3 regions of the Rhizobium sp. WSM1328 genome follow, and region 3 is predicted to be linked to each of the others. Evidence: riboswitches for the same ligand, from Rfam matches in the RefSeq annotation. Region 3 holds a riboswitch; each other region holds the start of a gene.
The links. Region 3 has a riboswitch for FMN ahead of ribN (riboflavin transporter RibN). Riboswitches for the same ligand answer to the same signal wherever they lie in the genome.
Positions count from the first base shown of each region.

Region 1 (9,920 bases), 1.3 Mb from region 3:
GGCGTCTCTCATGGTGAGCGAAAAGTCCAGCTATCAATTTCCTCTATGTCGGTTGGTATGCCGGATCAGGTAATTGATGGCAAGTCAACTCAAGCGACGGAGGAGTGAAATGTCAATTGCTGCGGAGGTCATACAAGCTCGCAAGATGGATTTGCCTCTTGCCGCAAACGGCAGAACCTTGCCCGTTGAGCGGATCGGTTGGCTCGCGCCGACCGATCCCGGCATCGGCATCGACGCCATCCGCCGCCGCTACCAGGACGATGGCTATGTCTGGCTGAAAGGCCTTCTGCCGCGGGCCGATGTGATCGACTTCCGCCGCTGGGTTTTCGAACATCTCGCCGAAACCGGGCTGGTCGATCCCGGCAGCGATTTTTCTCTGGGCATGGCGTCTGCCGGCGGCTTCGACAGGAGCCTTGGGGACAGGCGCCTGATGTCCCTCGTCCGCTCAGCCGCCTATGAAGGTTTCTGTGCGCAACCGCCGCTCGCCCGCTTCATGGACGATTTCCTGCAGGGCATCTCCTATCTGCACAAGCGCAAGCTCATGCGTTTCGTCCAGCCGGGAACGCCGACGGCCACACCCGCCCACTACGATCTCGTCTATCTCCGCGGCGGCACCAGCCGCCTGGTGACGGCCTGGATTCCGATCGGCGACATCCCCGCCGAGATGGGCGGCCTGGTGTATCTCGAAGGCTCGCACGCGCTGGGCGTCAAGATGGAGACCGAGTTCCAGGTAGCAAGCGGCGATCTTTCTGCGGAAGAGCGGATCAGTGCCTACAACCGCCACATGGCGGAAGGCGGCTGGATCTCGAAGGATCTGCCCGATATGGCGGAGCGCTTCGACACCCGCTGGCTCGCCGCCGATTATGAGGCCGGCGACGTGGTGCTTCACTCGCCCTACATGATCCACGCCTCGACCACCAACCAGGACCACAGCCGGCGGCTGCGCCTCTCAACCGACATCAGGTATCAGAATGTCGACGACGAGATCGACGTCCGATGGAATAACCATTGGAGCCTCGGCGATATGCTGTAGCTTGGTTCGACTGCCTCATTCGGCACAACCCCGGCTCTGGCTGCATGTCATCCGGTATAGGCGACCGCGCAGCTGACGCGGAAAGCGAGGCGCGAAACGCCGACCGCCGATACAGAAGCGACGTGCTCGGACCTTACTGCCGTGTTGGACGTTGATGCTCCGAACCTTGAATCGGTCGCATGACTGACCGAGTTATGCCGTAGCCGAACCGCTCGAGTTGCCTGATGCCGCGTACGAACCTGAACGATATCCTGATCTTCATGGCCGTCGTCGATGCCGGAAGCTTTATCGCCGGCGGCCAAACCATGGGCCTGTCGCGTTCAGCGGCAGGCAAGGCTGTCATCCGCCTGGAAGACCGGCTCGGCGCGCGTCTGCTCAACCGCACGACGAGAACGTTGAACCTAACCGACGAAGGCCGGATGTTTTACGAGCGCGGGCTGCAGATCCTTGCATTGGTCGACGAGGCGGAGGCGAGCGTTGCGGGGCAGAACAGCACGCCGCGAGGCGTTCTCCGGCTGACCGTTCCCGATGCCTTCGGGCGGCTTGTCGTGCTGCCTTTGCTTGAAAAATATCTTCAGGCCTGGCCCGACATCCAGGTCGAAGTGAGCTTCACCGATCGCCTGGCCGACATCGTCGAGGAAGGCTTCGATCTGGCGATCCGGATCGGCGCGACGGCGACGGACACCCGCCTGGTCTCACGCGTGATCGCCACCTATAAGGCACGGCTCTGCGCCTCGTCGGCCTACCTTGCCGAGCGCGGCGAGCCCCGCGATATCGACGATCTCGCGGTCCATGACTGCCTGATCTTCGCCGGCCGCAATCAAAGGCAGGGCTGGCGCTTTCGCGGGGAAGGCGGTTCCTGGATCAAGGCGCAGGACCGCAGCCGCTTGAGGCTCGACAGCGCAGAGGCGATCCGCGACGCCGCCCTGGCGGGACTGGGCATCGCGCTGCTTCCCGATTTTCTCGTCGCCGACGATCTCGTCACCGGCCGCCTCCGGCAGATCCTGCCCGACCTCGAAACCGACGACGTAAAGATCGTCACGCTCTATCCCGACAAGCGCCTGCTGGAACCGCGTGTCCGACGCTTCATCGATCTGATGGTCGAGGAGCTTGGAGACCAGAGCGAGGCACGCAACCGCGACGCTAGGTCTGGGTGATAGGCTTGTCGAAGCCGCGGAAGCTCTTCAGCGCCAGGGGAAAGAGGGTTGCGGCGAGATAGGCGAGCCCGGTGAGCGAGAGCGCCGCGGCGAGGCCGATCGTGCTGATCAGGGCGCCGCCGACGAGGCCGCCGAAGGGGATGAGCGCGAAGCAGAGGGCGGCGTTCATCGCGGTGACGCGGCCGGTCAGCGGCTTGGGGATGCGCTCGAAGATCACCGCCGACAGGATCGGATTGAGGAAGCCCGAGGCAAATCCTGCGATTGCCAGGGTGAGGAAGATGATGGGGAGTGGCGCATCCAGCGCAATAACGAGAAAGCGCGGAAATCCGGTCAGCAGGAAGGCCACGGTATAAACCATCAGGCGCGGCATCCGCTCGCCGATCGCAGCGGCAATCGCAGCACCCGCGATCGAGGCGCCGGTGAAGGCCGAAAACATCGCCCCCAGCAATTCCGGGCCATGGCCTGAGCTCCGCGTCCAGACGGGCAGCAGCACCGCGTGATAAGCCTGGTCCAGCAGGTTAGTGGTCGCCACCATGATGACAATGCTGACGAGCACCGCGTCGCCGCGCAGAAAGCGCCAGCCTTCCCTGAGATCGCCGAGATAGGAGGACATCCCGCCCGGCCGGGCCTCGGGCATGCAGCGCAGCTCGGGGACGCGCCGCAATCCGGGGATGCCTACTCCCACAATCAGCGCAGCGGCGGCGAAGGTGACGGCATTGACCACCAGCGCTTGGCCCGGGCCGATCAGGCCGATCAGCGCGCCGGCGCCGGCCGCACCCGCCGTCGAGGCCAGCCGCTCGATGGCACCAACGAGGCCTGTCACCCGCTCGAGCGGCACCGCCGCCAATTCGGCAATATCAGGCACCATCGCCTGTTTGGCAGCATCGGATGGACCGCGCAGCACACCCATGGCAAAGACGACAGGCAGCAGCAGCGACATATCAAGCAGGCCGAGCCAATCGAGCAGCGGCACCAGCATCACCACGGCCACCGAGGCGGTGTCGCAGACGACAGCGATGCGTTTCGGGCCGACGCGGTCGATCAGCGGCCCACTGAGCGCCTTGGCGGCGACATAGGGGAGCATCTCCATCATCGCTGTCAGCCCGGTTAAAACGGGGCTGCCGGTCGCGCTCAGCACCAACCAGGGAATAGCGATGGTCGACAGCCGCGTGCCGGAAAGCGAAAGCGTCTCGGCCGCGGCAAGCGCCAGGAATGGCCCACCCTTCCTCATGACCCATCATCTTCCTCGCGATGCGGGAGCCGGCCCGGATAGGGAAAGGCGTGCAGCATGATCGAGAAGGGAACCATATCCGGGGGTGCCAGCTCCCCCAAAGGCGGAGCCACCCGTATCGCTTCGAGAATGGTATCGGTCAGCCGCTTGGTCAGGGCTTCGGCCTGTTCCGCCGTCATCGGGATGATGATGTCGCTGGCCGTGCTCGCCTTGCGCCATTCCGCCGGCAGCTCGGCATATTCCTCCAGCGCCTGCTGCATCTGACCGACCTGCAGAGAGAGTATCGCCTGGTTGAAGGCGAGGTCGAGATCAAGCGCTTCACCCTCGGCCTCGCTTGCCGGCACCGAGGTGAGCTCGTGGCTGGCGCGCCACCAGCGGTCGCGCCGCGAAGCATGCGGCGCTTCCTCGATGAAGCCGTATTGGGCGAGCTGGCGTAGGTGATAGCTGGTCGCGCCGCTATTCAGCCCGAGCCGCACTGCCAGTTGCGTCGCCGTGGCGGGTCCATCGACCCTGAGCATGCCGAGCATGCGCAGCCGGACAGGATGCGTCAGCGCCTTCAGCGCGGTGGGATCGGGCACGACGCGGCTGAGGGTGCGGGGTGCGGTGACGGATTGAGCAGGCTGCGGGCGCGGGTCTTTCATGCCGGAAGCCTACTATTACAAAGACATCTTTGCAAAGCTTTCTTTGCGTAAGTGCAAGTGCCCTGTCCGCAGCTCAATCCTCAAGCAGGGTGAAGACCGCGCAAGGGTCGGCGATGCCGCGCAAGGTGTGCTCGCCGAGCGGCATCAGCGCCGTCGCCGTATTCGCCGCCACCGCGCCCGAGATCAACACGCTTCGGCTGAGCGGCTTGCACAGCCCTTCCAGCCGGCTGACCAGATTGACGGCGGAGCCGATAGCGGTGAAGTCCAGCCGGTCGGCAGCACCAATATTCCCCCACAGGATCTCGCCGAAGTGCAGTGCTGCGCCGAAGGGCAGCGGCGCTAGCCCCTGCGCCTGGCGAACTTGATCGAGATGGGCCATGCCGGCGCGGCTGGCGGTGACCGCGCGCAACGCTGCCTCGCAAGCCTCGCGATCCCCTCGGCCTGTGTCGCCCTCGCTCGACGTAGCCGTGACCGGAAAGATCGCCAGCACGCCGTCGCCGATGAACTTCAGCACCTCGCCCCCGAAGGCATGCACGGCGCCTGCGACACGGTCGAACCAGGCGTCCAATGCGGCGATCATCACGTGAGGCTCGGTCACCTCGGAGAGCGCGGTGAAGTCGCGCAGATCGGCGCAGAGAAGGGCTGCGCGGATGGTCTCGCCAGTGCCGCGGGCAAGCGCGCCGGCCTGCACCCGGGCGGCGCTGCGCCGGCCGAGATAGGCTTCAAGCAGCGCGGCCCGCGCCTCCCGCGCCGCCAAAGCGGCGAGCGGGGCTACGGAAAAACGCGCGACTTCGCGCAGCAGGCCAGCCTCGGTCGGGCCGAATGCGCTGCCCCCTGCCCCGTTGGCGATACCCGCCCAGCCGAGTATCGGACTATCCTGCGAAGGCCCGATTCTCTCCTCCCATACCGGTCCGAGCCCAGCCAGCCACTCGCGCCCAGCCTCGCTCTGCGGCGCCGCGGCAAAGGCCAAAGCCTCGATGACAGCATCGGTCTCGGCTCGCCACAGCCAGGTGCGCCGCGCGATGATCGGATGCGGCACCGAAAGTGTCAGCGCGCCGCCGGAAATCGGCAGGCCATCGGCCAGCAACCGGCGCCCGAGCTCGGCCAGAAACCGTTCGGGACCAGGCGAGGCCCCGGCCTCGTCAACCAGCCAGGCAAGGGGAGATGGCAGATCCATGGCTTAACATCGCACGCTCGCCGGGACGTCCGCAAGGATATCCCTCGGGGTGACCGCTGGCGGTCATCCCTGGGTGCGACAAGCCGACGTTCGCACGTCCATCAGGACACCCCGCGGGTGTCCGTGAAGAGATTCCCATAGACTCAAGCTGTCGCCCCAAAGGACGTCCACTCCCCTGTCGAAAACCCTTCGACGCGGTGGAAAACAAAAAATAAACACTTTAAACTCGCGCGACTTTGATTCCATTATAGGGCCGTTCGTCATCGTGTGATTGAGGGGTACGATGGGCACGGTATTCTGGCCGAAAGATCCGCTGGATGGGAATGACATGACGGTGCTGACGTCGATCCTTCGGCGATGGTGCGAAAGGTATCAGGTCGAGCTGACGGCGGAAGAGAGCAGCCGCAAGGCAAAGGAACTCGTCGAATGGTTCGAATTCGGCGTCAAGGATCCCGTCGAGCTCGAGGAATTGATCGACGACAAGCACTGGCTCGTCAGCAGGATCTGACCCTCTCGGGTAAATCGGGAGAACGCTGGCTGTCAGCGTCGGCGACGCTTTTTCATGAGAAAAGGCCGGGCGAAAATCGCTCCGGCCTTCGTCCATTTACATCTAAGCGAGACTTTTAGTCATTATCCCGCCAACGCCGGTCGCGATCCCAGCGCCGCTCATGGCGCCAGCGCGAGCCATCCCAATCGCGGTGACGCCGCTCCCAGCCCCAGCGGGGCGGACCACCGTAGAAAGCTACCGGCGGCGGGCGTCTCCAGCTTCGCCGGCATTCGCCCCAGCGCGTCAGATGCCAGCCGCGACCGCAGGCGTAGTCGACCTTTGTGACACTGCTCTGGACATTGATTGTCCCCATCGGCATTGCCTCCGCGGTACCGATCGAGAGGCTGCCGGCAAGCAAGGCAGCCGCGATAGAAAGTGCCTTCATCGTGAACTCCATTTTCAATCCAGCCGTCCGCAGATTAGGACCGCTAAATTGAACTGGAGATGAACTGCGCGTTCATGTTTGCGGTAGCAAAAGAAGCGCTTCCGCACGACCCGCTTGGGCGCTCGCCGACCGTTGTTGTCACAACCGCAAGCGCATCAGAGACGCCCCGCTGCCGGCAAATTTGTTCATGTCCGGCCGTAAAAAGCGTCGGGACCCGGATCCCGCCCGGCGGCGACTTCGGTCAGGCGCCCCAGGTAATGCGCCCAGCCTTCCGCATGGCCGGCGAATTGATCGGCGCTGGGCAGGCCGCTATGAGTGAGCCGCAACAGCGTTCCGCCCTCCTGTTCGATCAGGTCGATCTCGACCAGGCTCGACCCCGGCGGCACCGCTTCGCTGCCGTCCCAGCCGAAGCTGTAGGCAAGGCGATGAACCGGCACCACCTCACGAAACGAGCCGCGCGCAAAGCGGGCGCCGGTGACGTTGACGAGATAGAGCCCGCCGGGCTGCGGCTCGACCTGCGCTTCCGTTCCCATCCAGCGCAGGATCTTCTCCGGATCGGTCATCAGCGCAAACACCGCGGCCGGCGGCGCCGCAATATGCGCCTCGCGGTGAACGACGAAAGATTCTGGCATCACTCTCTCCCATGGTTGTCACGGCCTCGCCCAGGCGGAGACAGCGCGTCCTGTCTTGTCGTGCTTCTGACGTGGATGTCCTCACAGAGAGCATGTAGGCGCAAGCTCCTCCTTCGCAAGAGGGATTGCCCGCCGCCATCGGCGAACGAGCGAAATCGCCGCTTGGGGAGCCTGATCCAGCTCCGGCCGCGAAAGCATATCGACCTATTGCCAGCCCGCCGCCTTCCCCCTATTGTCCGCGCCGTTCTCAGGGCGGGGTGCAAGTCCCTACCGGCGGTATGCAATTTCGATTGCGAGCCCGCGAGCGCCTTCTTAGGAAGGGTCAGCAGATCAGGTGAGATGCCTGAGCCGACGGTCATAGTCCGGATGAAAGAGAACGTGCGTTCCTGCCGCCCTTGCGGCTGTCGGGAACGTTCGTGATCGCCTTGGGTGATGTGTCTGTTCGCCAAAGGAGATTACCGTGACACCCACCCGCTACGCCTTCGTCAAAGCCAGTTGGCACGCCGACATCGTCGACCGCGCCCTTCATGGCTTCCATCAGCTTATTCCGCCCGAGCAGGTCGACGTGTTCGACGTCCCCGGCGCATTCGAGATGCCGCTGCTTTCCCGCGATCTTGCGGCAACCGGACGTTACTGCGCGGTCATTGCCGCCGCCTTCGTCGTCGACGGCGGAATCTACCGCCACGAATTCGTCGCCCAGGCCGTCGTCGATGGGCTGATGCGCGCCGGCATGGATACGGGCGTGCCGGTACTGTCGGTCTCACTGACGCCGCATCAGTATCAAGAAACCGAGCACCACAAGCAGATCTACCGCGCGCACTTCGTCGAGAAAGGCCGCGAAGCAGCAAAAGCGGCTCTGACGATCGGCAAAACGCGCGCCGCTCTTGCCGCGTAGTCAGCGGTTCGACGAATAGAGGAACGCAGGAGATGAAGACGGCGGTGCACTCCCGCCGTCGACCGCATCAGATCGACTTCACCTCGCCGCCATCCATGCGTAGCGCCGAGCCGGTCATCCAGCGGGCACCCGGCGACACCAGGAAGGCCATCAGTTCGGCGATTTCCTCCGGCTCGCCGTAGCGGGCGATGCCCGCCTGCTCGGGGAAATGCGCGGTCGCCTCCTCCACGCTCACACCGTGCAGCGGCGCCCAGTGCTCAAGATAGGAGCGGCGCCGGCCGGTCATGACGGGACCGGGCAGCACGCTGTTGACCTGCACGCCATCGGTGATGCCGCGATCGGAAAAGGCCTTGGCGAGTGCGACGATGGCAGCATTGATGGTACCGACCGCCGCATACGGCGCCTTCGGAAACACCGCCGAATTGCCCGACATCAAGACGACGGAGCCCTTCGCCTCTCTCAGCGCCGGCCATGCCGCAACCGTCAGGCGCCTCGCGCCGTGCAGCTTTAGCGCCAGCCCGTCTTCCCACTGCGCATCGGTCATCTCGAAAAGATCGATCTGCGGCACACCGCCGGCGATGTTGAGCAGCGCATCGATGCGGCCAAAGGCGCCAAGCGCCTGATCGACCACGGCCTGCGCCGCTTCCGGCTCGGCGAGGTCGGCGCCGATGACGAGGGCTTGCGCGCCGCCCGCCCTCACCGCCTGCGCGGTCTCCTCAAGATTGGCGCGGTTGCGGGCGACCAGCACCAGCGCGGAAAAATCGCGCGCGAGGCGCTGCGCCGTCGCCTGGCCGATACCCTGGCTGGCGCCGGTGATGATGGCAACTGTATCAGACATGTCGTCTCTCCTGTTGGCTTGGGCGACCGCCCGCCCTTCCGGCGGGCAGCGCCTGGTTCTGCTCTCAGCGGGCCAGAAAATCGCGGATCGCAGCCGCGATCTCTGCGGCATGCGTTTCCAGCGCGAAGTGGCCGGTGTCGAGGAAGCGGACGACCGCATTGGGATTATCGCGCTTGAACGCCTCGGCGCCGGGCGGCAGGAAGAACGGATCGTTCTTGCCCCACACGGCCAGGAACGGCGGCTTGTGGGTGCGGAAATAATCCTGAAAGGCAGGATAGAGCGCGACATTGCTCTTGTAGTCGCCGAAGAGGTCGAGCTGTATGTCCTCGACGCCGGGCCGCGCCAGATAGAAATTGTCGAGCGAATAGCCGTCGGGCGAAACCGTCGTCGGATCGGCAACCCCATGCGTATATTGCCAGACCGTCGTTTCCGGCTGCAGCATCGCCTTCAGCGCATTGCGGTTCTCCTCGGACGCATCCTCCCAATAGGCCCGGATCGGGTTCCAGCCCTCGCTCAGGCCCTCGACATAGGCGTTGCCGTTCTGCGAGATGATCGCCATGATCCGGTCAGGATGTTTCACGGCCAGCCGGAAGCCGGTCGGCGCGCCGTAGTCGAACACATAGACGGCGTAACGATCGAAGCCGACGACTTCGGTGAAACGATCGATGGTCGTGGCGATCCCGTCGAAAGTGGCGCCGCGTGCCGGCAGGTCGGATCGTCCGAAGCCCGGAAGATCGGGCGCGACGATGTGGAAGCGATCGGAGAGCAGCGGCATCAGGTCGCGGAACATGTGGCCGGCGCTCGGAAAGCCGTGCAGCAGGAGCAGCTTCGGAGCATCCGGCGAACCGGCCTCGCGATAGAAGATGTTGAAGCCGTCGACGTCGGCGGTGCGGTATCTGATGGTGGACATGACAGTCTCCTTTGCTGTGATAACTTGATTGGTATTTCCGGTCTGGTTATTCCGCCTGCCCTTGCTGGCGGCTGTTGAAGATCTCCGGCTGGAGATAGAGAACGAGGGCGCAGCAGATCAGGAAGAAGCCGAGGAGCGGTACGAAGGGAGCAACGAGCCCCGCCACGGCAAAGATCGCCAGGCCGATGAGCGTCCGCCGGCGCGCCAGGCGGCGGGCGGGTTCCGGCATGGCGCCCGCCTCGGCTTGCGCGAATATCTCGCGCTCGAACATCAGATAGGCAGCATTGACCAGCACGAAGACCGCGGCATAGACGGCAACCGGCATCGGCGCGAGGCCGGTCCTCGCCATCCAGGCCGTCGTGAACGGCAGCAGCGACACCAGGAAGAGGTGCACGAAGTTGATCCAGATCAGCCGGGTAGAGGCAAAGCGCACCAGCCGCAGCAGGTGATGATGGTTGATCCAGATGATCGCGA
Region 1 is NZ_CM172788.1:2,654,544-2,664,463, forward strand. It holds gene AC2444_RS13540 (helix-turn-helix transcriptional regulator) at 1-12, opposite strand, end outside; gene AC2444_RS13545 (phytanoyl-CoA dioxygenase family protein) at 110-1,033, shown strand; gene AC2444_RS13550 (LysR family transcriptional regulator) at 1,258-2,190, shown strand; gene AC2444_RS13555 (MFS transporter) at 2,177-3,421, opposite strand; gene AC2444_RS13560 (winged helix-turn-helix domain-containing protein) at 3,418-4,062, opposite strand; gene AC2444_RS13565 (adenylate/guanylate cyclase domain-containing protein) at 4,136-5,239, opposite strand; gene AC2444_RS13570 (hypothetical protein) at 5,523-5,747, shown strand; gene AC2444_RS13575 (GCG_CRPN prefix-to-repeats domain-containing protein) at 5,863-6,171, opposite strand; gene AC2444_RS13580 (SRPBCC family protein) at 6,357-6,803, opposite strand; FMN riboswitch at 7,043-7,185, shown strand; gene AC2444_RS13585 (6,7-dimethyl-8-ribityllumazine synthase) at 7,264-7,698, shown strand; gene AC2444_RS13590 (SDR family oxidoreductase) at 7,766-8,536, opposite strand; gene AC2444_RS13595 (alpha/beta fold hydrolase) at 8,601-9,446, opposite strand; gene AC2444_RS13600 (TMEM175 family protein) at 9,493-9,920, opposite strand, start outside.
Region 1: it holds a riboswitch for FMN, as region 3 does, so the genes downstream of both, AC2444_RS13585 (6,7-dimethyl-8-ribityllumazine synthase) here and ribN (riboflavin transporter RibN) in region 3, are expected to answer to the same signal.

Region 2 (9,920 bases), 930 kb from region 3:
TGGTTCCCTGGTCAATTGCCAGAATTGCCCGCATTCTATCCTCCCCAGATCAGACGGCAGCCGGGACGACAAAAAGCGTCCGGGCTGATCACGTCATCCCACTTACTTGCGCCTGATCAGCGACTGCGCGGCGTCGGCGATTGCGGACGGCGCCATCCCGAATTCGTCGAGCAGGAACTCTGCCGAACCGGTCGGAGCGTAGACGCCGGGAACGCCGAGACGTTTCATCGGGACCGGAGCATTGTCGACCACCACTTCGGCGACCGCGGAACCGAGCCCGCCAAAAATTGAATGCTCTTCGGCTGTGACGATCGCTCCGGTTTCCTTCGCCGCGGCGATGATTGCCTCCTCGTCGATCGGACGAACCGTTGCAAGGTTGAGCACTCTGGCGTTGATGCCGCGTTCTGCGAGGATCTCGGCAGCCTTTAAGATTCGATGAGTCAAAGTGCCGTTTGCGATAAGGGTGACGTCGGAACCCTGGCGAAGGAGGTTTGCCTTGCCAAGTTCGAACTTGTGACCCTCCGGAAGGAGATCAGGCACACCTACGCGAGACAGACGCAGGAAACAGGGGCCGTTATAGGCCGCGGCCCACTCAACCGCAGCAGCTGTTTCGATGCGGTCACAAGGCGCAATGACCGGAAGATTAGGCAGAACCCGCGTCCAGGCGAAGTCTTCGATCGAGTGATGGGTCGGGCCGAGTTCGCCATACGCCATTCCGGAAGAAATGCCGACCAGCTTGACGTTGGCATTCGAATACGAAATATCGGCCTTGATCTGCTCCAGCGACCGTCCCGTTAGAAACGGAGCGGCGGCGCACACGAACGGAAGGCGTCCGCCATTGGCGAGGCCTGCTGCAACCCCCACCATGTTCTGCTCGGCGATGCCGACATTGACGAGGCGCTCTCCAAATTTCGCCTTGAAGCCGCCGAGCTTGGAGGAGCCCACGGAGTCGTTGCAGACGGCAACGATCGTTTCGTTTTCGGCTGCCAGCCGCTCAAGCGTGGTGGCGAATGCGTCGCGGCAATCGTAGAGCTTGGGTGCGTTTATTGGCGCGTTCATCACAGTGCCTCCGACAATTCTGCCAATGCGATTTCGTATTGTTCCTTGCTCGGTACCTTGTGGTGCCAGTCGACTCGGTCTTGCATGAACGAGATTCCATGCCCCTTATTGGTGTGGGCCACGATGCAATGCGGTCTCGATACCCGGTGTTCGAGGGCTGAAACGACTTCGCTCATGTTGTTCCCATTGATCTCGGTGACTTCCCAATCGAAAGCTTCAAGCTTCGGACGAAGCGGGGCGAGATCGTTGGTTTCCGCCAGGGCGGCGCCCTGCTGGAACCTGTTGTGGTCGATCACCAGCGTCAGGTTATCGAGCTTGAACTGCGCGGCCGCCATGATCGCTTCCCAGTTGGAACCCTCCTGCATCTCACCGTCGCCGGTGACGACATAGGTGTGATATTTCGCGCCTGAGAGCTTGGCGGCTTTTGCCATTCCTATTGCGACTGGAAGACCGTGGCCGAGCGGCCCGGTATTCGTTTCGACGCCAGGAACCTTGTTGCAATTTGGATGTCCGTTCAGCCTCGAATGCGGCTGCAAGAAGGTGGAAATCTCTTCCTCCGGGATGAAGCCGCGTTTTGCGAGCGTCACATACAGAGCGCACGCAGTATGTCCCTTCGAAAGAACGAACCTGTCGCGGTCAGGGTGCGTCGGCTGGTCGGGCCAAACATTCAGCACACGAAAATAGAGGGCAGTCAAAATGTCGATGACCGACATTTCCCCGCCGATATGGCCGGCGCCCGCTTCAAAGACCGCCCGGAGATCGCGCAATCGGATCTCGCGAGCGACCCGCTCGAGTTCTGTCGTATTCATGGATTCCTCTCATGCATAAATATTCAGTTATCAATATTTTTGCACAAGACACCGATTAGTCAAGTCCTTTAAGTGCTACACCAACAGTTGCAAGTCTAGAAATCCTGTTGACAGCCGGAAAGCAACTTGTTAATGAATTTTCCAGCATCAGTGAATATTTATTCGTAGCATGCAATCAGCCTAGGCATAGGGAGGAACAATGGTGGCGCTCGATATCAATGAACACGGGCTTTCGTCCGGCGCCTGGTTGAGCAAGCTCAAGGGAGCCACCGGCCCGCTCGTGGGGCTGCTCTTGCTTTGCGTCTTCCTGAGCCTCAGCACCGACACGTTTCTTTCGGTTCGGAACGGTCTCAACATCCTCGATCAGATCACTGTCCTCGGCATCATGGCTGTCGGAATGACCTTTGTCATTCTGATCGGCGGCATCGATCTCTCCGTCGGCTCGGCACTGGCTCTTGCGATGATGGTCATGGGCTGGACTGCGAATGTCGCCGGCCTACCGCTGCCGGTCGGGATCGTTTTTGCTCTGGTCGCATCGGGCATTTCGGGCCTGATCGTCGGACTTCTGGTGACGCAGTTCAGGGTTCCAGCCTTTATTGCCACTCTTGCGATGATGTCCGCGGCTCGCGGCGTCGCAAATATGATCACGGACGGCCAGCAGATCGTCGGATTCCCCGACTGGTTCATGATGCTGGCAATCGATCGCCATTTCGGCGTGTTGACAGCCACTGTGTTTCTCATGCTTGCGGTTGTTCTTGCGGCCTGGCTTTTCCTGCACTTCCGGTCCGAAGGTCGCATGCTCTACGCGGTGGGAGGAAATCCGGAAGTCGCGCGCCTTGCGGGTATCAACGTTCCGCTCGTGACGATTGGCGTCTACGTCGCAAGTTCAGTCCTTGCGGGGCTCGCAGGCATCGTACTCGCCGCCAGGCTGGATTCCGTCCAGCCGTCCAGCGGTCTGGGCTATGAATTGGACACCATCGCAGCAGTCGTCATCGGCGGGACTTCGCTTTCGGGGGGGGCGGGCGGTATCGGAGGAACACTGATCGGCGTTCTTATCATCGGCGTCCTTCGCAACGGGCTCAATCTTCTCAACGTCTCGCCGTTCCTGCAGCAAGTGATCATCGGCATCGTCATCGTGCTCGCGGTCGGCGCGGAGACTATTCGTCGGCGTCGCGCCTGACGAGCGGGGTCCGCCGCGTCGGCGGACCAGGAATTCCGCTCCAAGGGTTTGGGGCGGATCAATACCCCGAGGGGGAGGACATACCCGAGGGTTCCATCAAACAACGGAGGAAATACAATGAAAATAGCGCGCACCATGCTCGCGTCTGCTGCCCTGCTCGGTCTCATGCTCGGCCCAGTACACGCGGCGGAACTGAAGAAGCTCGGCTTGGCCGTTGCCAACCTTCAGGCAAACTTCTTCAACCAGATCAAACAATCCGTCGAAGCCGAAGCCAAGAAGCGCGGCATCGAAGTCATCACGGTCGACGCAAAGGGCGACGGGCCGACGCAGGTCAACCAGATCCAGGACCTCCTGACCCAGAAGATCGACGCGCTGATCTACATTCCGGCAGGTGCGGCGGCTGCGACCGTTCCGGTCAAGCTCGCCAAGAGCGCTGGTATTCCGGTCGTGAACGTTGACCGCAACGCCGAGGGAGCACCGGGCGATACCTTCCTTGCAACGGATTCCGTCGCGTCTGCCAAGGCCGTGTGCGACTACATTCTGAAGGAAGCCGGCGGCAAGGGGAAGATGGTCATCATCCACGGCCAGAAGGGCACAACGCCGGAAGTCGATCGTTCGAAGGGTTGCGCTGAATCTCTCAAGGCATATCCGGACGTCAAGGTTGTCGCCGAGCAGTTCTCGAACATCTGGAGCCAGGACGAAGGATTCCAGATCATGCAGAATATGCTGCAGGCAAATCCGGACGTTTCGATCGTGTTCGCCCAGGCCGACGGCCTTGCCCTTGGCGCCGCGCAGGCGATCAAGGTCGCCAATCCTTCCCAGAAGATCGTGGTTGGCGGCTTCGATGGTGACACCGCAGCTCTCGAAGCGCTCAGCAAGGGTGTCTTCAACGTAACGGCGACCCAGCAGACGCAGAAGATGGGCCGCGACGCGGTTGAAAACGCCGCCAAGCTTGTCGCCGGAGAAAAGGTGCCGCCGGTCCAGCTCCTGGATGCCACGCTGACAACCAAGGAAAACGTCGCAGGCTTCATCGCCAACCATCCGTAATGAAGTTGAGGTCTTGAGGAGGTGTGCCGTGACTGATCCAGTTCTTTCCCTGAGGGGCATATCCAAATGGTATGGGCCGCTCCAGGTTCTGAAGAATGTCAGCTTGGACGTTTATCCCGGCGAAGTGGTTGCACTTCTCGGTGAAAACGGCGCAGGCAAGTCAACGCTATCGGGCATTATCGCCGGGTCACGCACGCCGTCCGAAGGATCAATGACATGGCTGGGGCAGCCTTATGCCCCGGCCACCCCAAGGGAAGCGATCGACAAGGGCGTTGTCCTGATCCATCAGGAGCTGCAGCTTCTGCCGCAGCTGTCGATCGCGGAAAACGTCTTCATCGGACGTTGGCCGATGAAGAACGGCGTCGTCGACCGCGCCCAGATGGTTCGCCGGGCCCAGGACCAGCTCGCTCGCTTGAACCTTCACATCCCTGCAACGCGGACGGTCGCCGGCCTTTCCACGGCAAATCAGCAACTCATCGAGATCGCCAAGGCGCTGGCTCTCAACGCAAAGCTCCTGATCCTCGATGAGCCGACGGCCGCCCTTGGCGGCGCGGAGACGGAAGCTCTTTTCGAACAGGTTCGGAAGCTTCGCTCAGAAGGTGTCGGCATCGTCTACATTTCCCACCGCATGGAAGAGATCAAGCGAATAACCGATCGGATCGTCGTTCTTCGCGATGGCGAGCGCGTGCAGGAATTCTCCGACAGCGCGACACCGGTGCGAACGATCGTCGAGAGCATGGTCGGACGCCCGCTTGACCGCTTGTTCCCTGCCCTGCCGGTTCCGACAGAGCATCCAGTACTCCAGGTGTCGGGGCTGTGCTCGCCGGACAACTCGTTCCGTGACGTTACCTTCGAGGTCCGGGCCGGGGAAATTCTGGGGATCGCCGGATTGGTCGGCGCCGGCCGCACCGAACTGGTGCGTGCGATTTCGGGAGCAGATCCAATCAGTGCTGGGTCGATCAAGCTGGAAGGCGAGGAACTGAGGCTGCGAGATCCGGCGGACGCGATCGCCAAGGGTATCGTGATGGTTCCGGAAGACCGCAAGGAGCAGGGCCTGATCGTCGGGCACCGGATCAGCGAGAACATTATCTACGCCAATCTCGACAAGCTGGGCGGGCGTTGGATTACGCCGAGCGTCAAGCGCTCGTTTGCGGAGAAGGCAGTGGCCAAGTTCGGCGTGAAGGGCCGTGCGGAGCAATATGCCTCGGACCTGTCCGGCGGCAACCAGCAGAAGGTGGTCATCGCGAAATGGCTGATGCGCGATCCTAAGGTCGTCGTGCTCGACGAACCGACGAGAGGCATCGACGTCGGCGCCCGAGCCGGTATCTACGACATCATCGTCAATCTTGCCAAACGGGGCGTGGCGGTCATCGTCGTAAGCTCGGACCTCGAGGAAGTTCTCGGAGTCTCCAATCGCATTCTCGTGCTTGCGCAAGGCAAGCAGGCGGGGATTCTCAATCGTGACCAGGCAAATGACGTTTCGGTCATGGAACTGGCCACCATCTAAACAGACAGAGAAAGGAAGAGCGGTGTCCGACATCACTCTGAACGCCCCGAAGCTTTTCGATCTCAGCGGCCAGGTTGCCATCGTGACCGGAGCCGGCAGCGGTATTGGTCAGCGCATTGCCATCGGCCTTGCGCAATGCGGCGCCGACGTGGCGCTGCTCGACCGCCGAACCGACGACGGGCTGGTCAAGACGGCCGAACATATTCGCGCCGCCGGCCGCCGCTCGATCCAGATCGCGGCGGATGTCACGAGCAAATCTTCCCTTGGAGAGGCAATAGCACGGACCGAAGCCGATCTCGGCACGCTGACGCTTGCAGTCAACGCGGCAGGCATCGCTAACGCGAACGCCGCGGAAGAGATGGAGGAGGACCAATATCAGACGTTGATGGATATCAACCTGAAAGGTGTCTTTCTTTCCTGCCAGGCCGAGGCTCGCGCCATGCTCAAGAATGGACGCGGCTCCATCGTCAACATCGCTTCCATGTCCGGCGTGATCGTAAATCGCGGGCTGAGCCAAGCGCACTATAACGCCTCCAAGGCGGGCGTCATCCATATGTCGAAGTCCATGGCGATGGAATGGGTCGACCGCGGCATTCGCGTCAACACCATCTCCCCCGGATACACGGCAACGCCCATGAACACCCGTCCGGAGATGGTCCACCAGACCAAGCTCTTCGAAGAGCAGACGCCGATGCAGCGCATGGCAGCGGTGGACGAGATGGTAGGCCCGGCGGTGTTTCTGCTGTCGAATGCAGCAAGTTTCGTGACCGGCGTCGATCTTCTCGTCGACGGCGGTTTCTGCTGCTGGTGATGAGAAAGCTCATTGCCGCTGCTGGAAAGTGACCGATCTCGCTTCCTCCCTGGCTGAGATCGAGGCGCTGAAGGGACCAACGGGCAAGACGGCGTGCGATATCGCCGTCTTGCCCGCCCTTCACGCTGATCGAACGGGTTGTCGAACGGACCGAGGGCTCGGATCGTCATCGGCGCTCTAGACTGCCTGAATTCGCGACAACCGTTTGATCTCCAATAATGATCGCATGGTAGGTCGCACCCAGATTTGCTGTTTATCGACGGACAAGGAAAGAGCATGAAACGCTTTGAGCAGAAGACTGTCGTCATTACCGGGGGTAGCCGCGGCATCGGAGCGGCGATCGCCAAACGCTTCGCGAAAGAAGGCGCCAATCTCGTCGTCTCGGCCAATGAGGACCTGGTCCACGGCGTCGCCGAACAGATCCGGGCCGAAGGCGGCAAGGCGATCTCCTTCATCGGCGATGTCACCGACAAGGCAAGCGTCACCGCCCTCTACGATGCCGCCGAGAAGGAATTCGGCTCGGTCGACGTTTCGATCCAGAATGCTGGCGTCATCACAATCGCCCGCGTCGAGGACCTGACCGAAAACGAGTGGGACAAGGTCATGGCCGTCAACACCAAGGGCGTCTTCCTCTGCGCCCAGGAGGCGATATCAAGGATGCGCAAGCACAAGCGCGGCGGCCGCATCATCAACACCGCTTCCGGCCAGGCCCGCGACGGCTTCATCTACACCCCGCATTATGCCGCCTCGAAAATGGGCGTCGTCGGCATCACCCAGAGCCTGGCCAAGGAAGTCGCGACCGAGAAGATCACCGTCAACGCCTTCTGCCCCGGCATCATCGAGACCGACATGTGGGCCTATAACGACCAGGCCTGGGGCAAGCTGCTCGGCAACTACGCCCCCGGCGAACTGATGAAGGAATGGGTCGAGGGCATCCCGATGAAACGGGCCGGCTCTGGGGAAGATGTCGCCGGCCTGGTGACCTTCCTCGCCAGCGATGACGCCGCCTATATCACCGGCCAGACGATCAATGTCGACGGCGGCCTGATCATGTCCTGATGCAGGCGCCCAAAATTGCGTAGCGGTTTTGGGACAACGACATGCATCGAACAAAGAGCAAACCACCAGCGAAGTGCGGAAGGCGACACGGTCGTCGCCTCCGTGTGAACAGTGTGTCCATCGGCGTCAGGGCAGCTTTGCATTTTTGCCTGGTCGAGTGACCTTGCCATCCGCCTGTTTTTGATCCTATCTTTGAAGTGTTCTCAGGGCGGGGTGTAATTCCCCACCGGCGGTATCAGGAGCAATCCTGGAGCCCGCGAGCGCTTCCGGCACCTCCTGTCGGAAGGTCAGCAGATCCGGTGAGATGCCGGAGCCGACGGTATAGTCCGGATGGAAGAGGACAACACGGGCAGTCGCACTCCATCCCGGAGTCGGCCGACGTTTGTTCGCCCAAGGGCAGAAGGCTCGCTCACGGACTGAGCCGAGCAGACCATGTCAGTCAGCTGACATAACCCTTGAAAGGCCAGACAGCATGACTATCGCAACAATCGAAGATGCCATATCAGCTATTGCCAGCGGCAAGATGGTCGTCGTCGTCGACGACCAGAACCGGGAAAACGAAGGTGATATCGTGGTCGCGGCCGATGCCGTCACCCCTGAGGCAATCGCCTTCATGATGACCCACGCCCGTGGACTCGTCTGCATCGCCATGGAAGGCGAGCGTCTCGATGCGCTCGATATTCCGCTCATGGTGCCCAACAACACGGAATCGCACAAAACCGCCTTCACGGTCTCGGTCGATTATCTCAAGGGCACGACGACCGGTATCTCGGCTGCCGACCGAGCCGCCACCGTCCGCGCCCTGGTCGACGATCGCGCAAAGCCCGCCGAATTCGCCCGCCCCGGCCATATCTTCCCGCTGCGCTCCAACCCCCGCGGCGTGCTCGGCCGCCCCGGCCACACCGAAGCCGCCGTCGATCTCGCCCGCCTCGCCGGGCGGATCCCCGCCGGCGTCATCTGCGAAGTCGCCAACGACGACGGAACCATGTCCCGCCTGCCCGAACTCACGCTCTTCGCCGAACGCCACAACCTCCCCCTCGTCACCATCGAGGACCTGGTCGCCTATCTCGACCGCCAGGCGGCAAAAGACATACGCGAAGTCGCCTGATCTCCGCAAAGCGGCCAGCCCCGTCCTTCGAGGCCCCTTCGGGGCGCCTCAGGATGAGGCTGGAGAGAGGTTGCGGCTTGGTTCAACGGGAAGCGCAGCGGCAAGGCACACCGACCAGCCCTCATCCTGAGGCGCGCAGGCCGCAGGCCGGAGCCTCGAAGGACGAGGGCGGGTGGCTGGGTCCCAGACGCGCACGGCTGGTTGCCACAGCACACCCTATTTCCTGCCCCTATGTTCGGCTGATCGAAACCCCACCATCTGCCAGCATCGCCGTGCCGGTCACGAAGCTCGACATGTCGGAGGCGAGGAAAAGCGCCGCATTGGCGATCTCTTCGGGTTGCGCCATGCGTTTCAGCGCATGCAGCCCCTCCACGAAGGCGAGCACCTCCGGCGTGGCATCAGGCGCGTTGGTGATACTGGCGGGCGTGTCGGTGCCGCCGGGAAGCAGCGCGTTGACGCGGATCTTCTGCGCTCCGAGTTCGGCGGCGAGCACCTGCACGAAGCCGATCAGCCCCGCCTTGCTCGCCGCATAGGCGGCCATGCCCGGCATGCCGACGGTGTGGCCGACAAAGGTCGAGGTGAAGATCAGCGATCCGCCGCCTTTCCCCATCGCCGCCGACTGGTGTTTGGCGCCGAGGAAGGCGGCGGTGAGATTGGTCTCGATCGTCTCGCGCCAGCCCTCCACCGACAGCCCGGCGACCGGCCCCATCTCACCGATGATGCCGGCATTGTTGAAGGCGATGTCGAGCCGGCCGAAACGCGAGACTGCCGTTTCGACAAGCCTTTCCTGGAGCGCCTCGTCCCTGACATCGCCTGATATGGCGACGGCCTGCCCACCCTCCGCCTCAATTTCCGCGATGACGGCGTCGAGCGCGTCTTGTCGCCGGCCGGTGACCACGAGCTTGGCACCTTGCCGTGCAAAGAGTTTCGCCGCTGCGCGGCCGATGCCTGAGCTTGCGCCGGTGATGATGGCGATCTTGTCGTTGAGAAGTGTCATATCGGTCTCTCCTGGTTTGTTGCCAGATTTGACATGCTCAAACATCATGCGATGCAGCCACCCGTTTCCCGCGCAGGACGAGAAAAACGCCTATGGCCGAACCGGCAGCGCGACGGCGCGTCCTCATCGACGCCTTGATCACGGCGTCGGAAACATCGGAATTCGCCTTATAAAACCGAGATTTGCCGAGACCTTCATCCACACGCCTGCATTGAGGTCAGTGCCGTTGTGCACCGCATCATCGATTTATGCCTGGTGTGGCATTCATCCGATTCCCTTCATGCGTCTTCGCGATTAAAAGGAGCGCACAGGTAACGGGAATCTCTTCATGCCGCGGTCACGC
Region 2 is NZ_CM172788.1:2,245,730-2,255,649, forward strand. It holds gene AC2444_RS11405 (FGGY family carbohydrate kinase) at 1-34, opposite strand, end outside; gene AC2444_RS11410 (transketolase family protein) at 103-1,059, opposite strand; gene AC2444_RS11415 (transketolase) at 1,059-1,868, opposite strand; gene AC2444_RS11420 (ABC transporter permease) at 2,068-3,048, shown strand; gene AC2444_RS11425 (sugar ABC transporter substrate-binding protein) at 3,166-4,095, shown strand; gene AC2444_RS11430 (sugar ABC transporter ATP-binding protein) at 4,124-5,602, shown strand; gene AC2444_RS11435 (SDR family oxidoreductase) at 5,625-6,413, shown strand; gene AC2444_RS11440 (glucose 1-dehydrogenase) at 6,690-7,472, shown strand; FMN riboswitch at 7,668-7,818, shown strand; gene ribB (3,4-dihydroxy-2-butanone-4-phosphate synthase) at 7,945-8,580, shown strand; gene AC2444_RS11450 (SDR family oxidoreductase) at 8,810-9,577, opposite strand; gene AC2444_RS11455 (DMT family transporter) at 9,906-9,920, shown strand, end outside.
Region 2: it holds a riboswitch for FMN, as region 3 does, so the genes downstream of both, ribB (3,4-dihydroxy-2-butanone-4-phosphate synthase) here and ribN (riboflavin transporter RibN) in region 3, are expected to answer to the same signal.

Region 3 (9,920 bases):
TGATCTCGGCGGAGCTCACCGAAAGCTTGTCCTTATCAACAGGCAGGTTCTCTGCGACCGGGAAGGAAGCGATGCGGTTGAAAACCGGCTCGGCCGCGGCCGGAAAGGCGACGGATGCGAGAAGCACGGCAGCGAGCGCTGCCTTGCGCGATGAAATTGTCATGAAATCCCCCATGTGTCGAACATTCGAAACATGAGTTTTCTGCGCGAGCGGCATGACAGAGGCATGACAGATGCGGCATTTTGCGTCAGATCATGTCAGGCTCTGGTTTGCGCTCCCGGCGCATCTCGTTTCGCATGATGAACAGCGAAGCAGACAAGATGAGAGCCGCTCCCAGCCAGAGATAACCCGCCGGCGCATAACCGAAGAACAGCCAACCGGCCAGCACGTTCAACGGCAGCTTCAGATCGTCGAACGGCTGGACATAGGCGGCATCCGCTGCGGCATAGGCTAGCGTCAGGAAATACTGCGCTACCGCGGTCAGCAGCCCCGCCAGCAGGAACAGGGCAAGGGTTGCGCCCGTCGGCACTGCAAAGCCTGCCGCAAGCGCCAGCCCGCCATTTATCGGCGTCAGCAGAACGAGCAGCCAGACGGTGATCGTCTCTGGCCGTTCGATGCCTGTCAGGCTCTTGGTGATCAGCGACGAGGCGCCCCACAGCAGCGCCGAAAGCACAGGCAAGAGAGCCGCCCAGCCAAAACCATCAGACCATGGCTGCAGAATGATCATCGCTCCGGTGAAACCCGCTGCCGTCGCGGCCCAGCGGGCCGGGCCCACGCGCTCCCCGAGGAAAAGCCGGGCGCCCAGAATGATGAAGAAGGGCGAGGTCATCACCAGTGCGATCGCCTGCCAGATCGGCACCGTGGCAAGGCCGGCGACCCAGGCCTCGACGCCGAGCGCGGCAAGCGCGACGCGCGCGAGGTGACGCCAAGGATAGTGCGTGCGCATCGCCGCAAGGCCGCGCCTCTTCAGGAACGGCAGCGAAAACAGGAAGGCGAAGCCATATTGCCAGAAGGCTGCGGACGCCGAGGGAAAGGCAAGCTTCATCGTCAGCCATTGGGTGACGACGTTGAGAAGCGAAAAGGCAATGCCGGCAAGGACCATCCAGATGGCACCGACAACGGCGCGGGACGGCTCGACGGCAACAGAAGTCTGATTCATGTCTTTCATCCAAAACAGGGACCAACATAAATCAGGACGCATGAGCCACGACCAAGCGACACAGGGCAACCCTGCCCTCCGCGTGGCCGACACTCATTCTCTTCCATCCGGACTTTAACCGTCGGCTCCGGAATCACACCGGATCTGCTGACCCCTCCTCCGCATGGGCGCGAAAGAAGGCGCTCGCGGGCTCAGGCCGAAACCCTTACCGCCGGTGGGGAGTTTCACCCCGCCCTGAGAACAGAACTGTCGTAGATCAAAGCCCCCGCGACGGCAAGATCCGCCCAAACAAAAGGGGTCCGGCAAAGCCGAACCCCTCTCAAATCCTACACAACCGGTCTCGTTTCCGGCTGGCGGATAATCTCAGATCAGCCGTTGACGGCGTCCTTCAGGCCCTTGCCGGGCGTGAATTTCGGCACGTTGCGAGCCGGAATGTCGACTTCAGCGCCCGTCGACGGGTTACGGCCCTTCGATGCGGCACGATGAGAAACGGTGAAGCTGCCGAAACCCGCGAGGCGAATGTCGCCCTTGTTCTTGAGTTCAGCCTGGACAACGTCGAAAACCGCGTCAACAGCGGAAGCCGCGTCAGACTTCGTCAGTCCTGCCTTTTCGGCTACTGCGGACACGAGTTCATTCTTGTTCATGTTTCCACCCCTTTCTAAATGGTATGAAACGACTCAAAAGTAAGCTAGGCGCAGAATAGGTTTCATCAGGCCCGCCGAAAACCCAAAAGCCCTGCAAATCAAGGAAAAGCAAGCGTCTACATGACGTTTTCACAAAAAAGGCTGGCGTTTCCGCCAGCCTTTTTCCGTGTTTTGGGCCAATTGGGCATAAATGTGGCAAAGGCCACTCAATGCGCTATGGTTGCGCCTGTCTCATCGAGGCCTTCGACCGATGTGATGACCGGCGTTTCCACCGTGCCATCCCATTCGATTGGCTCCGGCCGCCGGATCAGCGCGTGCTTGATCACCTCGCCCATGCGGGATACCGGGATGATCTCCATGTTGTTCTTCACGTTGTCAGGAATCTCCGCCAGGTCCTTGGCGTTTTCCTCCGGAATCAGCACCTTCTTGATGCCGCCGCGAAGCGCTGCGAGCAGCTTTTCCTTGAGACCGCCGATCGGCAGCACACGGCCACGAAGCGTGATTTCACCGGTCATGGCCACATGCCTGTCCACGGGGATGCCGGTCATGATCGAGACGATCGCGGTTGCCATGGCGACACCAGCCGAGGGACCATCCTTCGGGGTTGCGCCTTCCGGCACGTGCACGTGGATGTCGCTCTTGTCGAAGCGCGGCGGCTCGATGCCGAAATCGACAGCGCGCGAGCGGACATAGGAGGCCGCTGCCGAGATCGATTCCTTCATGACTTCCTTCAGATTGCCGGTGACCGTCATGCGGCCCTTGCCCGGCATCATCACACCTTCGATGGTCAGCAGCTCGCCGCCGACTTCCGTCCAGGCAAGACCGGTCACGACGCCAACCTGATCCTCGCCCTCTGCTTCGCCATGGCGGAAGCGCGGGACGCCCAGATAGTCGGAGATGTTGGCAGCCGTCACGTGAACGGCCTTCGTCTTGCCCTTGATGATCTCGGTGACCGCCTTGCGGGCGAGTTTCATCAGCTCGCGCTCGAAGTTGCGGACGCCGGCTTCGCGGGTGTAATGCTGGCTGATCGACATCAGGGCGTCGTCACTGACCGAGAATTCTTCCGGCTGCAACGCATGTTCCTTGATGGCCTTCGGCAACAGGTGCCGCTTGGCGATTTCGCGCTTTTCATCCTCTGTGTAGCCGGCGATACGGATGATCTCCATGCGGTCCATCAGAGGCGCTGGAATGTTCAGCGTATTCGCCGTCGTGATGAACATCACATCCGACAGGTCGTATTCGACTTCCAGATAGTGATCCATGAAGGTCATGTTCTGCGCCGGATCGAGCACTTCGAGCAGAGCCGAAGACGGATCGCCGCGATAGTCCTGGCCGAGCTTGTCGATTTCGTCGAGCAAGAATAGCGGGTTGGACTTCTTAGCCTTCTTCATCGACTGGATGACCTTGCCGGGCATAGAGCCGATATAGGTGCGGCGGTGACCGCGGATTTCGGCTTCGTCACGAACGCCGCCAAGCGCCATACGCACATACTCACGGCCGGTCGCCTTGGCGATCGACTGGGCGAGCGAGGTCTTGCCGACGCCCGGAGGGCCGACGAGGCAGAGGATCGGGCCCTTGATTTTGGTGGCGCGGGCCTGCACGGCCAGATATTCGACGATGCGCTCCTTGACCTTGTCGAGACCGAAGTGATCGGCTTCGAGGATCTTCTCGGCATTGTTGAGATCGGCCTTGATCTTCGACTTCTTGCCCCAGGGAATGCCGAGCAGCCAGTCCAGATAATTGCGCACCACGGTGGCTTCCGCCGACATCGGGCTCATCTGGCGCAGCTTCTTCAGCTCCGCATCGGCCTTTTCACGGGCTTCCTTGGACAGCTTGGTCTTGGAGATGCGCTCTTCCAGTTCGCTCATCTCGTCGCGGCCTTCTTCGCCGTCTCCGAGTTCCTTCTGGATCGCCTTCATCTGTTCATTGAGGTAGTATTCGCGCTGGGTCTTTTCCATCTGGCGCTTGACGCGCGAACGGATGCGCTTTTCGACCTGCAGGACCGAGATCTCGCCTTCCATGAAGCCGAGAGCCTTTTCGAGGCGCTGCTTGACGCTGGTGGTCTCCAGCATCTCCTGCTTCTCGGTGATCTTGATCGACAGATGCGAGGCAACCGTATCGGCGAGCTTGGAATAGTCGTCGATCTGGCTGGCGGCGCCGACCACTTCGGGCGAAATCTTCTTGTTGAGCTTCACATAGCTCTCGAATTCGGAGACGACCGAACGCGACAGGGCTTCCAGTTCGACCGGATCGTCGTGCGGCTCCTCGAGCACATGGCCGAGCGCCTCATAGAAATCCTCGCGGCTGGTATAGGTGTCGATCTCGGCGCGGGCGCGGCCTTCCACCAGAACCTTCACGGTGCCGTCGGGCAGCTTCAAGAGCTGCAGCACGTTCGCCACGGTGCCGACATTGTGGATCGCGGAAGGATCCGGATCGTCGTCGCTAGCATTGATCTGCGTTACCAGCATGATCTGCTTGTCGGAACCCATGACCTCTTCGAGCGCACGGATCGACTTTTCCCGTCCGACGAACAGCGGCACGATCATATGCGGGAAAACCACGATGTCGCGCAGGGGCAGAACAGGGTAGGCGGTGCTGCTCGCTACAGACGTTTTCTTCGTCATTTTATGTCCTTTCCATCGTCCCGTTGCCGGGCTCTCTGCACGGCCGCTTGGGACCGGCCGGCAATCTCACTTGTTGCTACAAGTGGAGGTTCTGACTACGCTTTTCAAGCCACGCTAACGCCCGCGTCCCTCGGATGTGACAGCTTTATTACAACGGAACGCCAACACTATGAAGCGCGTGGCTGGACCGGCGCTTACCACTTCCGACCCGGCTAAAATGCAAACGCCAGCAAGAGGCTTACGGATCATTGCATCATTGCCAAGCACGACCCCTTCCGCAACATCGGCAAAGGCAATTTCGGTTCCCACCGGCAAATACTAACAGCGCTTCGCATGGTTTTTCAAATAGAAAGGGGCCTGCCAATGGCAAGCCCCCAAAATAATCACACGAAAGCCCAAGCTCACGCCGAAGCGTTGGCCTTTTCTTCCTGGCGATCGGCATAGATGTAAAGCGGACGGGCCGAACCGCGCACCACTTCCTCGGAGATGACGACCTCGCGCACGCCTTCCAGCGTCGGCAGTTCGAACATCGTGTCGAGCAGGATCTTCTCCATGATCGAGCGAAGGCCGCGGGCGCCGGTCTTGCGCACGATCGCCTTGCGGGCGATTTCGCGAAGAGCGTCCTCGTGGAAGTTCAGTTCCACGTCTTCCATCTCGAACAGGCGCTGATACTGCTTGATCAGCGCATTCTTCGGCTCGGACAGGATCTGGATCAGCGCGTCCTCATCGAGGTCCTCGAGCGTCGCCAGAACCGGCAGACGGCCGATGAACTCAGGGATGAGGCCGAACTTGACCAGATCTTCAGGCTCCAGTTCGCGCAGGACCTCGCCGACGCGGCGGTCATCCTGCGACTTGACCGAGGCGCCGAAGCCGATCGAGGTCTTCTCGCCACGGGCAGAGATGATCTTGTCGAGGCCGGCAAAAGCGCCGCCGCAGATGAACAGGATGTTCGTCGTGTCGACCTGCAGGAATTCCTGCTGCGGGTGCTTGCGTCCGCCCTGCGGCGGAACGGAAGCGACCGTACCTTCCATGATCTTCAGCAGCGCCTGCTGCACGCCCTCGCCCGAGACGTCACGGGTGATCGACGGGTTGTCGGACTTGCGCGAAATCTTGTCGACTTCGTCGATGTAGACGATGCCGCGTTGCGCACGCTCGACGTTGTAGTCGGCCGACTGCAGCAGCTTCAGGATGATGTTTTCGACATCCTCGCCGACATAACCGGCCTCGGTCAGCGTCGTCGCGTCGGCCATGGTGAAGGGAACGTCGATGATGCGGGCGAGCGTCTGAGCAAGATAGGTCTTGCCGCAGCCGGTCGGGCCGACGAGCATGATGTTCGACTTCGCCAGCTCGACTTCGCCGTTCTTGGAGGCGTGCGCCAGGCGCTTGTAATGGTTGTGAACGGCAACCGACAGGATCTTCTTCGCCTGCCGCTGGCCGATGACGTATTCGTCGAGGACCTTGATGATGTCCTGGGGCGTCGGAACGCCGTCGCGGGACTTGACCATCGAGGACTTGTTCTCCTCGCGGATGATGTCCATGCACAATTCGACGCATTCATCGCAGATGAAGACGGTCGGTCCGGCAATCAGTTTCCGGACTTCGTGCTGGCTCTTTCCGCAGAACGAACAATAAAGAGTGTTCTTGGAGTCGCCGCCGTTGCTGCCGCTGACCTTGCTCATATCACTTTCCTTCCAGCACGCCGCATTTCAAGGCGAAATCGCGGTCCACTCTATCAGCTCCTGGCGGCACTCCGTTTCCGGAGCCTTTGCCGAGAAGGGCTTCAGGGGCTACGAACCGGGCCCAACCAATCATGTCCTGGTCCCGGCGGCAACGAACTCCCCTTCGAATGCCGAATGCTATGTCATAAAAATTCAACATAGCATTAATAGCTACTATTAGCGTCTTCGTCGCCGTATGAAAGCCCTTGTTCAATCACAAATGGGATAGAACTGTGGCGAGGAAAACACCATCCCTATTAATTACTAGGCCTGTTCGCCTTCCATTTCGAGGCGCGACGTCAGAACCTTGTCGATCACGCCCCAGCTCTGGGCTTCGTCCGCATCCATGAAATGGTCACGATCGAGCGTCTTTTCAACTTCCTCGTAGGTGCGGCCGGTGTGCTTGACGTAGACCTCGTTCAGGCGGCGCTTCATCTTGAGGATGTCGCGGGCATGACGCTCGATGTCTGACGCCTGGCCCTGGAAGCCGCCCGATGGCTGATGCACCATGATGCGGGAGTTCGGCGTGGCGAAGCGCATGTCCTTGTGGCCGGCCGCCAGCAGCAGCGAGCCCATGGACGCGGCCTGGCCGATGCAGAGCGTCGAAACCGCGGGCTTGATGAACTGCATCGTATCGTAGATCGCCATACCGGCGGTGACGACGCCACCGGGCGAATTGATGTAGAGGGCGATCTCCTTCTTCGGGTTTTCGGCCTCGAGGAAAAGCAGCTGGGCGCAGACGAGCGTCGCCATATGGTCCTCGACGGTACCCGTCAGGAAGATGATGCGTTCCTTCAACAGGCGGGAATAGATGTCGTAGGAGCGTTCACCGCGGTTGGTCTGTTCCACGACCATCGGAACGAGGGCCATTGCGGTATCGACTGGGTTTCTCATGTGCGTCCTTTGTCAACGTCTCGCCGGCCGACGCCGGGAATCAAAGAAAAAATATCTTACCCCTACATAGAGTGTCCCGGCCCTCCTCTTCAAGACACGCATGCGGATAACGTTAAGAAGGCGGGCGAGGTGGCTAAGCTCCTTCTTTTCATACTGTCGTTATCCCGGAACCGCTGCACACTTCCGGGCGACGTGCATTGGTGCTTCGGCTCCTGGTAGCCTCTTTCCCTCAAACGCCTGTTAACGGCGAGACCCTAGCGCGGTCTCCCCCGGCTTTTCTCCATGACAGGATGAAGGAAGGCTTACTCTATTCGACTGTGCTCATACACGTTTACCCAACGGAAAGCCTACCGGCAGATATCGGCCTAAAACAATGCCGCAGCGCAGCAGCATTAAGGAACTGGCGAGCTTCCTCGGCAAGGATGCGAACTGACAGACAAGGGGTTGCTGCCGTGTTCAATATCGCTACAGGTCTCGCCATCTGGTGTTCCGAGGCCATGACGCTCGCTTTGGTGCTGTTCGTCGCCTGGCGCCACAACGTCAGGAACGAGGCCTATCTCTATTGGGGCCTGGGCTTCCTCCTGACTGGCATCGGCTTTGCGATGGTCGCGCTGCGCGGCGAAATCCCCAGCGTGCTTTCCATAGAAGCGGGCAATGCCATCGCCCTGCTCGGCCAGAGCGCCTGGGCGGCGGGTTTTCTGGCGCTCGACCGCAAGCGGATCGAATGGTGGGCACTGCTGCCGCCGGCAATCTGGCTCGCCGGGGTCTTCCTGCCCTGGGTCAACAGCGATTATTCAAACCGGGTGGTGCTCTACAACCTTGCTTCGGCGACGGGTGCAACGGCACTCGCCATGGCGGTCGCCGCCGGCGACATGCGCCGTGAGCGTACCCGCATCAAGCTGATGGGCGTGTTCGTCATCCAGGGCTGCCTGTGCTTCGGCTCGGCAGTGACGATGGCGCTGACGCTGCCGAGCGATATCGAGGCGACCAATCTCGGCGGCGCCTCCGCCATGGCCAGCGCCTTCCTGCTGACCATCGCCTTCGCGTTCACCTGCCGGCTGATCATGGAGCGTTCCGAACGGCACCTGCGTGCCCTCACCCTGACCGATTCGCTGACCGGCGTGCTCAACCGCCGCGGCCTGCTCGGCTATTTCGACGGCATCCAGGAAAGAGCTCATAACGAGCAGCGCCAGGTCGCGGTGATTCTCTTCGATCTCGACCATTTCAAGCGCGTCAACGACCGTTTCGGCCACCAGTCCGGCGATGCCGTGCTGACCGCCTTTGCGCGCATGGCCCGCCAGTATATTCCAAACAACATCTTCGGCCGCATGGGCGGTGAGGAATTCGCCGCCTTCGCCGCAGTCGCGGACCAGACGGAAGCCGAGGCGATCGCCGAAGCGATCCGCACCGAATTCTGCCGTCTTCCCGTCAGCACCGGCGAAGCGATCGTTCCGGTCACGGTCAGCATCGGCATCGCGCTCGCCTCCTCGATCGAAGCCAATATCGACAAGCTGATCTCGGCCGCCGACCGGGCGCTCTATGCGGCGAAGGCCGCCGGTCGCAACTGCACGGTCACCTTCGGCGAAGCGGAGGCCGCAACCCCTGCACCGGCCACGCCGAGCAGCACTGCCGGCGAACTTGTGCCGACGGTCGACGACCAGGTCGAGGCGCTACGACGCATGGGCACGCTGTCACGGGCCGGGTAGTCCGGGATCCCTCGCGCCTCACATCTTTCCGAGGTCCGGCAAATCCGATAAGGCTCGGCGCATGATGATCCCATCCTTTCTCTCGATCGACCGCGCCAACCGTCATGTCTCGCTTGATAGCCGCAACCCGGCTTTCTACGGCGACCCGAACGCCGTCTATGCCGCACTTCATGCCCACTGCCCGACCTTCTACTGGAGCGAGCAAAAACAGTGGTTCTTCACCGGTTACGACCATGTGAACGGACTGCTGCGCGACCGGCGCTTCGGCCGGCAGATCCTGCATATCGCCAGCCGCGAGGAGCTCGGGCTTGCCGAGCCGACGCCGCATCTTGCCAGTTTTGATCTTTCGGAACGTTATTCCCTGCTCGAACTCGAACCGCCGGAGCACACGCGGCTGCGCACGCTCGTCAACCGCGCCTTCGTTTCCCGCCATGTCGAGAAGATGAAGCCGGAGCTTGCCGAACTCGCCAACCGGTTGATCGACGGCTTCGCGGAGAAGCGTGAGGTCGAGCTGCTCTCGGCCTTTGCCGACATCATCCCGGTGACGATGATCGCCCGGATGATCGGCATCCCCGAGGAGATGGGACCGCAATTGCTTACCTGGTCGCACGCCTATGTCCGCATGTACATGTTCGGCCGTACGCGCGGGCAGGAGGAAGAGGCCGAACGGGCATCGAAGGAATTTTCCGACTACGTGAAGACGGTGATCGCCGAACGCCGCGCCGAACCGCGCGACGACCTGCTGACCCACATGATCCACACCGAGCACAAGGGCCAGTATCTGACCGAGGAGGAGCTCGTGTCGACGACGATCGTGCTGCTCAATGCGGGACATGAGGCGACCGTGCACCAGATCGGCAACTCCGTGCGCACCATTCTCGACAGCGGCGGCGATCCGGCAGAACTTTTCCGGGACGAGGCCACGACAGAGCGCACCGTCGAGGAAACCCTGCGCATCTGCGCGCCTGTTCATATCTTCCAGCGCTGGGCCCTGGAGCCGGCCGAAATCGACGGCATCTCCTTCAAGCGCGGCGACAAGGTCAGCCTCATCCTCGCCGCCGCCAATCTCGACCCGGCAAAATTCACCGATCCCCTCACCTTCAAGCCCGACCGCAACGAGGCGGCAAACCTCTCCTTCGGCGCCGGCATCCATTTCTGCATCGGCGCGCCGCTG
Region 3 is NZ_CM172788.1:1,319,503-1,329,422, reverse strand. It holds partial or broken gene AC2444_RS06750 (choice-of-anchor I domain-containing protein) at 1-175, opposite strand, end outside; gene ribN (riboflavin transporter RibN) at 249-1,169, opposite strand; FMN riboswitch at 1,252-1,406, opposite strand; gene hupB (DNA-binding protein HupB) at 1,529-1,804, opposite strand; gene lon (endopeptidase La) at 2,011-4,428, opposite strand; gene clpX (ATP-dependent Clp protease ATP-binding subunit ClpX) at 4,830-6,107, opposite strand; gene clpP (ATP-dependent Clp endopeptidase proteolytic subunit ClpP) at 6,411-7,040, opposite strand; gene AC2444_RS06720 (GGDEF domain-containing protein) at 7,331-8,746, shown strand; gene AC2444_RS06715 (cytochrome P450) at 8,808-9,920, shown strand, end outside.